3 regions of the Mesorhizobium sp. M1338 genome follow, and region 3 is predicted to be linked to each of the others. Evidence: riboswitches for the same ligand, from Rfam matches in the RefSeq annotation. Region 3 holds a riboswitch; each other region holds the start of a gene.
What was found. A riboswitch is a leader RNA that binds a small molecule or an ion and turns the genes downstream of it on or off. The one in region 3 is predicted to bind thiamine pyrophosphate.
Positions count from the first base shown of each region.

Region 1 (3,269 bases), on a different contig from region 3:
CATTCGAGATATGTCCTCAAACTAGGCAACAGACGCCCTGCGGAAAATGCGATAGAATTCGATCATACTCATTGGAGAATCCGAAATAATGCGGGGTAGCGACTATGCGGAGCTGAAGGCCTTTGCCACTGTCGTCGCGCATGGCAGTTTTGCTCGCGCCGCGGAAGATCTCCGGATTTCCGCATCGACGCTCAGCCAGACGATCCGCCAGCTCGAAGCGCGGCTTGGCTTGCGCCTGCTCAACCGCACAACCCGTAGCCTCTCGCTGACCGAAGCCGGCGCGCGCCTACACGCGCGCTTCGCGCCGGCCATGGCCGAGATGGAGGCGGCGGTCGGCGATGCCATAGCCTTGCGTGGCATGCCAGCCGGCATCTTGCGCGTCCATATGCCCAGTGTTGCCGCCACCACCTATCTCGAGCCGGTGCTCGGCCGTTTTCACCAGGCTTGGCCCGACATCGTGCTCGATGTGACGATCGACGATGCCGCCATTGATAGTGTCGAGGCCGGCTATGATGTCAGCGCCAGACTTGGTGAATTTCTTGAAGCCGACATGGTCGCCGTAGCGCTCGGCGGCACCCAGCGCCAACTCGCCGTGGCCTCGCCGGAGTACGTCGCCCGTCACGGATCGCCGTCGGCACCCGCGGATTTGCACCAACACCGCTGCATCAACTGGTGCCGGCCGGGCAGTGCCGGCCCCTACAGATGGGAATTCGCCAGGGATGGCCAATGGTTTTCGGTCGCGGTCAACGGTCCGCTGATCGTCTCTAGCCGCGACATGGCGATTGCCGCCGCGGTGCAGGGCGTCGGCATCGCATTCTGGGCGGAAGAGCTGGTACGTCCGCTGATCGATGCCGGCAAACTGGTGTCGCTGATGGATGAGTGGTGTGCGACCTTTTCCGGCTGGTTCCTCTGCTATCAGAAGCAGCGCCATACGCCGCCGGCCGTGCGCGCCTTCGTCGATTTTCTGCGGCATGCACATGCCGGACGCCAAACGCTGCCGGGTGGCTGACGGCGCGCCGCGCCGCTTGAACAGGTCGATAATGCCAGCTTGGCCTTGTTTAGGAGTGCCCGGTTCCGCTGACGCCCAAAGAAGCCGCGGAGCATGCGCTCGCGGCTTCTTCGGTGGCCAGCAATGGCCTACTTACCGCAATGGTTGTCATTGACCGTCGGCGCAGAGGTGCCCGGCGACGTGTGGGTAGCGTCAGGCTGCGCGCCCTGCGGGCCGGCCGGGCAATTTCGATCTGCGTTCGAATTCATTTCGCCGGGCATGCCGGTCGTGCTGTTGGTTATGCCGGGGTCGACAGTACCAGGGCTGACCGTATTCGGCGAAGCCGGGGTGTTCGGCTCCACAGTCACCGACTTCCCGCTGCCGCTGCCATCGCCATTTGCGTTGTTGCTACCGGCGCTTTGCGCCATGGCTGACATGGCCAGACCGACGGTAAGAGCCGAAGCTGCGATGATTTTCATGAACATGGTTTGTCTCCATTTCTGTGAACTCGTCGCTTGTTTCTACGAAGGTGATCGCATTGCGACTGTGGGGACAACAGGTCGCGGCAGCGAAGGTTCCCGACAAAATTCCGCTCCAGCAGCATCGGCAGCTTCGACCCAAGAACCAGGCCTGGCGCAATGCTTTTTTGGCGCAACGCGCTGAAAAAATGGCTTTCACTTCAGTTTGATTGGTGCATTAACCCGCGCATCCACGGGGGTGCTCCGTACGGTCGGGGCTGAGACGGGGCGGCAAGCCCGCAGACCCTAAAAGCTGATCTGGGTAATACCAGCGGAGCGAGGCGGGCGATGTTTTCAGGCGCACAGATTTCCCTATATCCCATGGTCGACGATTTCGTCGGCGTCATCCTTGGCGCGCTGGGCGCGCTGTGCGCGACCTCTTCGTGGTGGCGGCGCGCAGCGGCAAACTCGCGTGCTGTCGGCTGCCATTTCGCGCGGCTGTCCGGGCGAGCCGGATGATCCGATCTGCCGCTCCGATGCGCTTGGCGGACCTGTCGGGCCACTCGGCCCGCGCAGGGATGCGGCATCGCGGCGGTGCGCGGCGCCGGCGGCAGCGCAGTTCTCGCTCTACGTGATGGGCACCGACGACCATATGGACGAGATCTACGGCTGCATCGATTTTCTCAAGCAGTCGGGCGTCTATGAGCGCTCCAGCATTTCTGCGCGAAATTGCGCGGAGGCGACGCGGCGCGGCTATCAGTTCGCTGTTGATCATCCCGAGGAGGCGGGCAGCCCTATTGGTCGCCGCCAACAAGGATACGCTTAATCCGGCACTGATCGAGGCTTCACTGAAGATGCTGGTCGACGGCCATTATCTGCGCAGCCAAAGCGGCGCCATCGGGACGATGGAACCGGCCAAGATGGACGCGATCGGCGGCTATCTCTTCGCGTCGAACTTCGAGGAAATGGCTGGCCAATCAAAGAAGCTCACGAAGTGCGGCAGCTCTACGTCAGACACACAGATCAGCAGATCCGACTAATTCCGGACGATCTCATAGAGCAGAGTGGTTTTGATGTGTCGTCCGGATTCACCCTGCAGCGACAGGGCGGCTGCGTAGAGTTTTGCCACGGCCGGGCAGAGACCTTCGAAGTCCCGGCTGACATTGGCAATGGCAGTCATCTCGGCGGGAGTGCCGCCAGCATTGATGAAAGCGTCGGCCAGCAGCGACCAGTCTCCGTCGCTAGCAGCGGCGGCCGGCAGACCGCCATCCTTCGCTGCACCGAAGGCATGAAACAGGGTGGCGCCGACCTTGTCCATGTCGATCAGGAAATCCTGGTCCGGCGCGCTGAGTGCGCCCGGCCCTTCACGTAGGTAGTTGTTGCAGACGGCGGCGGTTTCCCGCGCCATGACATGGTTGAGCATATCCGATTGTGCACGCAGCGCTTCGGCGGCTTTGCCATCCGGAGCCGAGGACAGCAGGGGTGCGTATCTTCGCCTGAGATCGGCGACAGCCATCCTGCTCGTATTTCGCATCTGATCGACATTTCCAAGTCTGGCCACGGCCGTGATCTTTTCCACGACGGCGTCGTAGTCGTCTGGAAACTCCTGCTTGATTGCCTTGAAGATTTGGCTTCCCTGGCTCTCAATCTGTTCCCTTACCTGAGCTGTGGTCAGCGTTTGTGGATCGGGCGAACCCGCCACCGTCTGGTAGAGATATTTACCGCCGGCAAAGCCGACCACCCAGGGCAACACCTTCACTGCAACGAAGGACAAAGCGGCGACCGCCGCCACGCTCAAAGCCCTCCAACGCGACATCTGGCAG
Region 1 covers NZ_JAMYLL010000065.1:3,400-6,668, forward strand. Annotated here, with positions in the region: gene NKH19_RS30195 (LysR family transcriptional regulator) at 89-1,009, shown strand; gene NKH19_RS30200 (hypothetical protein) at 1,138-1,473, opposite strand; TPP riboswitch at 1,692-1,804, shown strand; partial or broken gene NKH19_RS30205 (YkoF family thiamine/hydroxymethylpyrimidine-binding protein) at 1,795-2,196, shown strand; gene NKH19_RS30210 (hypothetical protein) at 2,244-2,486, shown strand; gene NKH19_RS30215 (hypothetical protein) at 2,483-3,238, opposite strand.
Region 1: it holds a riboswitch for thiamine pyrophosphate, as region 3 does, so the genes downstream of both, NKH19_RS30205 (YkoF family thiamine/hydroxymethylpyrimidine-binding protein) here and thiB (thiamine ABC transporter substrate binding subunit) in region 3, are expected to answer to the same signal.

Region 2 (3,269 bases), on a different contig from region 3:
ATCGAGCGACAGATTGAACTGGTCCTCCCAGCGGAACTCGAATCGCGCGCGGGAAAGGGCATCATCCCTGACTTTCGCCGCCGGATGACCTTTTGCCAGGTCGGCGGCATGGGCCGCGATCTTGTAGGTGATCACGCCGATCTTGACGTCGTTGCGATCGGGAAGACCGAGATGCTCCTTCGGCGTGACGTAACAGAGCATGGCGGTGCCGAACCAGCCGATCATGGCGGCCCCAATGCCTGAGGTGATGTGGTCGTAGCCCGGCGCGATGTCGGTTGTCAGCGGTCCAAGCGTATAGAAGGGCGCTTCGCCGCAGACAGCGAGCTGCTTGTCCATGTTCGCCTTGATCTTGTGCATCGGCACGTGGCCGGGCCCCTCGATCATCACCTGGCAATCCTTGGCCCAGGCTATCTGCGTCAGTTCGCCGAGCGTTTCCAACTCGGCGAATTGCGCCGCGTCGTTGGCATCGGCGATGGAGCCCGGACGAAGGCCGTCGCCGAGCGAGAAGGACACGTCGTAGGCGCGACAGATGTCGCAGATCTCCGCAAAATGCTCGTAGAGGAAGCTTTCCCGATGGTGGTGAAGGCACCATTTGGCCATAATCGACCCGCCGCGCGAGACGATACCCGTGACCCGGTCAACGGTCAGCGGGATATAATGCAGCCGCACGCCGGCGTGGATGGTGAAATAGTCGACGCCTTGCTCGGCCTGTTCGATCAGCGTGTCGCGGTATACCTCCCAGGTCAGATCCTCGGCAATGCCGCCAACCTTCTCGAGCGCCTGGTAGAGTGGCACCGTGCCGATCGGCACCGGTGCGTTGCGCACGATCCAGTCCCGGATGTTGTGAATGTTGCGGCCGGTCGACAGGTCCATCACCGTATCGGCGCCCCAGCGAATCGCCCAGACCATCTTTTCGACCTCCTCGGCCATCGAGGAGGTGACAGCGGAGTTACCGATATTGGCGTTGATCTTCACCAGGAAATTGCGGCCGATGATCATCGGCTCGCTCTCCGGGTGGTTGATGTTGGCGGGAATGATCGCGCGTCCGCGCGCCACCTCGTCGCGCACGAATTCCGGCGTGACGAAATCGGGAAGCGCCGCGCCGAAGGCTTCGCCGTCGCGCGGCAGCTTGCTGCGCATGGTCTCGCGGCCGAGGTTCTCGCGTATGGCGACGAACTCCATCTCAGGCGTAATGATGCCGGCGCGCGCGTAGGCAAGCTGGGTCACCGCCTTGCCGGCCTTGGCCCTGAGCGGCCGGTTGCGAACGGGAAATTCCGGTGTCAGGCGCTCGCCCGCCGCGAATCCGTTGTCCTCCGGCCGGACATGACGGCCGTCATAGGCTTCGACATCGCCGCGTGCCGTAATCCATTCATGGCGAAGCCGGGCGAGGCCTTTTTCGATGCTGGTTTTGACAGTCGGGTCCGTATAAGGGCCGGACGGATCATAGACGGTGACGGGCGGTTCGCCTGCCGTCGGATGGACGGAGATTTCGCGCATCGGCACCTTGATGTGCGGATGGAGGACGCCAGACTTGTGGATTTTCCGTGAGGCAGGCAGCGGCCCTGTCGACACGGCGGGGGTGAGGGCATTCATCTTGAGGCTCCTTTGCTCATGCATTGGAGACCCAGTTCTGTGCCGGAAGGATGAAAAGACGCTTCTGTGGACCTGCCGAAATAGGACCTCGGGCGTGAACTCCCGCAGAGCGCTTGCACCGTCCCTACGCCAGTATGAACTGGATCAGGTTCAACGGGTCACTGCGCCGCGAAAGCCAGCAGTATCTCAGCCCCTTGCCGGGACTCCCCTGGTGAATGGGTCGAAATTGAGCGGGCCGACGCTATTTTGTCAAGCGCTTTTGGCCCGCGGCTTTGATCGGTCGCCAATCAAGTCGTGCGGGAAGGCTGATGAATGTGTCGGGGAAGATTTGGCGGTAGGCGTCGGTGCTCATGGTTTGCCCTCGTGCCGAGCGCCTGGGCCGAGGAGTTCGCGCAGGAACTCCTGCATCCAGATCGGAACAGCGGAGAGACCAGCGCGCAGATCCTCGCGGATCACCTCGCCGTGCTTGGGGTCGGCAAGCGGGCGGCGCAACGTCGTCTGGATCCGCAGCTCTCTTGACCGTCGGAGCGGGCCGAACGCTACGGAAGATGCGAGCTTTTTCATTCGACCAGATCCCGTAGGTAGTGCCGGCAAAGGGGAATCCGATTTGCTGAGCGACCTGCAGTTCGGAAAGAAGGTTTGGTCAAGCAATGGGATAGAACTCCATCCAATTCGTGGAGCAGGGAACTTGCTTCTTCCCGTCAAATGCCGGATGAAAGATGACAACTGAGGGATTGATTCGGAGCTTGTGAATGCGCGGGGTGCAAGCAGCTTTGGCCGCACTGATCCTGACCGGTCCCATCACTTCCGCTCTCGCCGACAACAGTTCTCCCTTCATCTATTTTGCTACCGAAGATCCTTTCGCTGTCGGTCAACCGGCGAAGAACGACGTCTATTTTTTTGGCGGCGTTTTTGCGGCCGGATCATTTGGGAACACGATCAACGTCTTCGGCGCCGACTATACGAACAACTACATAATCGGAGCTGCTTACGGCCGCGACTTCGCCGATATTGGCGCTGGTTTCGTTCTTGGCGGTGTGACCGGGGCCGCCGTAAGGTTTGGCGAGGATGACGATACGTCAGGGGAAGTTTGGGCCGGGGTTAGGGTTCGTCACCAGGGCCTTGTCATCGGCGATCTGGCGATTGCGCCAGCACTGACGGCCGGTTTGAGTGCCGTTACGGGAACCACCGAAATCGAACGCGAGCGCGAGGTCTATTACGACGGCGACGCGTCTTTCCTTGGTTTCATCGGCGCCGAGCTTTCTTTCAGGTTAAGGCAAGCTCCCAACGTCGAGCTTGTCTATCAACTCCACCACAGATCCGGCGCCGGTGGTACGTTTGGAAATATGGGAGAGGGTTCCAACGCGAATACTGTTGGGCTTCGTTATCGTTTCTAGCTGACGCCTTAACGCTCCGACATTTTGAACGGAGCAGCTTCACAGCCTTCGACCCACGGGGAGGAAGCTCCAACTCTCTGTGGCTCATGGCGCGTTTGCTGACCCTGGCGACTGGTCCCGTGGAAGAAATCGAAACCGCTTTCGCGAGCTGCGTCAACGCAATGACCTTCGTCTGGATCATCTCCAACTCACGCTGAGCATTTGTCTCGCAGAAGGGGCCATACACTTGAGCGGCTGACAGCGCCCGGAAAGGTGGCGGCGCCATTTACGGGGCGTTGG
Region 2 covers NZ_JAMYLL010000041.1:48,677-51,945, reverse strand. Annotated here, with positions in the region: partial or broken gene thiC (phosphomethylpyrimidine synthase ThiC) at 1-1,593, opposite strand, end outside; TPP riboswitch at 1,697-1,813, opposite strand; gene NKH19_RS26055 (hypothetical protein) at 1,942-2,157, opposite strand; gene NKH19_RS26050 (hypothetical protein) at 2,346-2,990, shown strand.
Region 2: it holds a riboswitch for thiamine pyrophosphate, as region 3 does, so the genes downstream of both, thiC (phosphomethylpyrimidine synthase ThiC) here and thiB (thiamine ABC transporter substrate binding subunit) in region 3, are expected to answer to the same signal.

Region 3 (3,269 bases):
GCTCCTCGCGCACGATCTGGCGGCCAAGCTTGTGCTGCTCGCGTTCTTCCTCTTCCAGCACCAGGTCGCGCCATTCCTCGAAATGGCCAAAACCCTTGTCCAGCCTGCGCGTCTGGCCGCGATCGAGCCAGACGGTGGCGCGCGATACACGCTCGAGAAAGCGGCGGTCGTGCGAGATGACGATCAGTGCCGATGAGGTGCGGACGAGCTCCTCTTCCAGCCATTCGATCACCGAGAGGTCGAGATGATTGGTCGGCTCGTCGAGCAGCAGGATGTCGGGTTCGGGCGCCATGACGCGGGCAAGGGCCGCGCGCCTTGCCTCGCCGCCGGACAGGTCGTTCGGCCGCTCCTCACCCGAGAGGCCGAGATGCTCCATCAGATAGCTGGCGCGGTACGGGTCGTCGGCGGGTCCGAGTCCGGCCTCGACATAGGCGCGGACACTGGCAAAACCCTCCATGTCGGGCATCTGCGGCAAATAGCGGACGGTCGCCGAAGGCTGGCGGAACACCTCGCCGTCCTGCGGCTCGATCAGGCCGGCGGCGATCTTCAGCAGCGTCGACTTGCCCGACCCGTTGCGGCCGACCAGCGCGATCTTGTCGCCGGCAGAAGCGGTCAAGGCGGCGCCATCGAGTAGCGGCGTGCCACCGAAGGTCAGTTTTATCCCGTCGAGGTTGAGAAGGGGCGGGGCCATGTCAGCTTTCAGGTAAGGGAAAAGGATGAGCGAGCAGCATCGCGCGGCCGTGGCCGAGCGCGATTTCGAGGCGGCCCTTGACCTCATTGGAAATGGTCAGCGACGAACCGAACGCCACCTTGACGTGATTCAGTGGCCATTTGGCGCCATTGACGGTCAGGCCGGCGAGTTCGGAAAAGCCGAGCACCGAAAACAGCGTGCCGTCGGCATAGTCGAAACCGGCCCTGCCGTGGAGCAGGGGAACGCCCTCCTGGGCGCCGCTGGTCAGCAGCACCTCCGTTCCGGCCTCGGCAAGGCGCAGGGCAAGCGCAAGATGCAGGAAAGCGTGGTCGGCGCGCTTGCCGCCGAAGGCGCCGGCGAGCACCAGGCTGGTCGCGCCGAGCTCCAGTGCGGCTGCGATGGCCAGTTCGCCATCGGTTTGGTCCTTTTCCGCCGAGAAGGTCCGGCGGGGGACAGTGGCGAGATTTTCCGGCAGGTTGGCCGGCACGGAATCGAAATCCCCCACCCACAGTTCCGGGACTAGGCCGAGCAGCCGCGCATGGCCGATGCCGGCGTCGGCGGCAATCACGCGGGAGCCTTCGACCTGGCGGTCGAGCCGTGGCGTGCGGATGAGGTCGCCGCCAAGCAGGATGGTGAATGTGCTCATATCGTGTGGCCCTTACCAGCCTGGCACCGGAAACGGAAGGCGGCAAACTCCCACTTGCGTGAGGGATCGGCCGGGCCTATGTGTCGAAACGCTCTAACGGGGTGCCGAACGCGATCTTCGCGGACCGGCTGAGAGGCAGTCTCGCCAACCCGCTGAACCTGATCCGGTTTGTACCGGCGGAGGGATTAGACGTTTCGGACAGTCCGACGCCTCAATTCCTTCAATTCGAACGAAGGAGGCGCCGATGCGCACGCTTTTATACGCTCTTGTCTCAGCCATGACCGTGGTCTTGTCCGGGCCGGCCTTGGCCAAAGACAAACTCACCGTCTACACATATGAGAGTTTCACCGCCGACTGGGGTCCGGGTCCCGTGGTGAAGAAGGAATTCGAGGCCGAATGCGGCTGCGATGTGGAGTTCGTCTCGGTTGCCGATGGCGTCGCGCTGCTCAACCGCGTCAAGCTGGAAGGCGCATCGACGAAGGCCGATATCGTGCTTGGCCTCGACACAAACCTTACCGCCGATGCCAAGGCCACCGGCCTGTTCGCGCCGCATGGCGCGGTGGCGGATGCCACTGTGCCGGGCGGCTGGAGCGACGACACTTTTGTCCCCTTTGACTACGGCTACTTCGCTGTCGTCTACGACACGGAGAAGCTGAAGAGCCCGCCGAAGAGCCTGAAAGAACTGGTAGAAGGCAGCGCCGACGACAAGATCGTCATCCAGGATCCGCGCACCTCGACGCCGGGCCTCGGCCTGCTGTTGTGGGTCAAGTCTGTCTATGGCGACAAGGCGCCGGAGGCCTGGGCCAAGCTGAAGGCGAAAGTGCTGACCGTGACGCCGGGCTGGAGCGAGGCCTACGGCCTGTTCACCAAGGGCGAGGCGCCGATGGTGCTGTCCTACACGACGTCGCCGGCCTACCACATGGTGGCGGAAAACACCGAGCGCTACCAGGCGGCCTCCTTCGAGGAGGGCGAGTACCTGCAGATCGAGGTGGCGGGCATCACCACGACAGGGGCCAAGAACCCGCTGGCCGAAAAGTTCATGGCCTTCATGACCGGACCGAAGTTCCAGGATGCCATCCCCGAGACCAACTGGATGTTCCCGGCAGGGAAGACCGACAAGCCGCTCAACCCGGCCTTCGACAAGCTGGTCAAGCCGACCAAGACCTTGCTGTTCAGCCCCGAAGAGGTCGCCGCCAACCGCAAGGCCTGGGTGGATGAGTGGCTGGCGGTGATGAGCAAGTAATTTGGTCCTATGATCGAAAGATGAGTGTCCTACGGCGCCCCCCTCTGTCCTGCCGGACATCTCCCCCACACGGGGGGAGATTGGCTGTCGTCGGCGATTTCGCCAATCGCCAACGTTGCTGGAATGAGCGAGGCGCGGAAACTGCCAATCTCCCCCCTTGTGGGGGAGATGTCCGGCAGGACAGAGGGGGGCGCGAAGGAACGCGGCCTTCGCTAAGAACCTCAAGTCAGGTGGTCCAGCGTGCAACGCGCGTCTGACCCCCGCATCAGCGCCGGCATCCTCGCGCTCGCCGCAATCGCGCTGCTCATCGGCGGCGCGTTTGCCGGCCTGCTTTTCGAAGGCGGCCACGATCTTTCGGGCGCCTGGGCAGCCTTCGATCCCTATCTGCTGCGCGTCGTGCGCTTCACGCTCTGGCAAGCGGCATTGTCGACGCTCCTCTCCGTCGGGCCGGCGCTGTTTGTCGCGCGGGCGATGTCGCGGCATCCACGCTTCTTCGGCCGCGCCTTCATCCTGCAACTGTTCGCCATACCGTTGGCGCTGCCGGCCATCGTCGCGGCACTCGGCGTGCTGGCGCTTTATGGCCGCGCCGGCTATTTCGCCGGCGTGTTCACGGTGATCGGCGGTGGAAGCTGGTCGGGCATCTACGGCCTGTCGGGCATTCTCGTCGCCCATGTCTTCTTCAACCTGCC
Region 3 covers NZ_JAMYLL010000003.1:140,265-143,533, reverse strand. Annotated here, with positions in the region: gene NKH19_RS04535 (ABC-F family ATP-binding cassette domain-containing protein) at 1-691, opposite strand, end outside; gene NKH19_RS04530 (thiamine diphosphokinase) at 693-1,337, opposite strand; TPP riboswitch at 1,425-1,539, shown strand; gene thiB (thiamine ABC transporter substrate binding subunit) at 1,582-2,580, shown strand; gene thiP (thiamine/thiamine pyrophosphate ABC transporter permease) at 2,821-3,269, shown strand, end outside.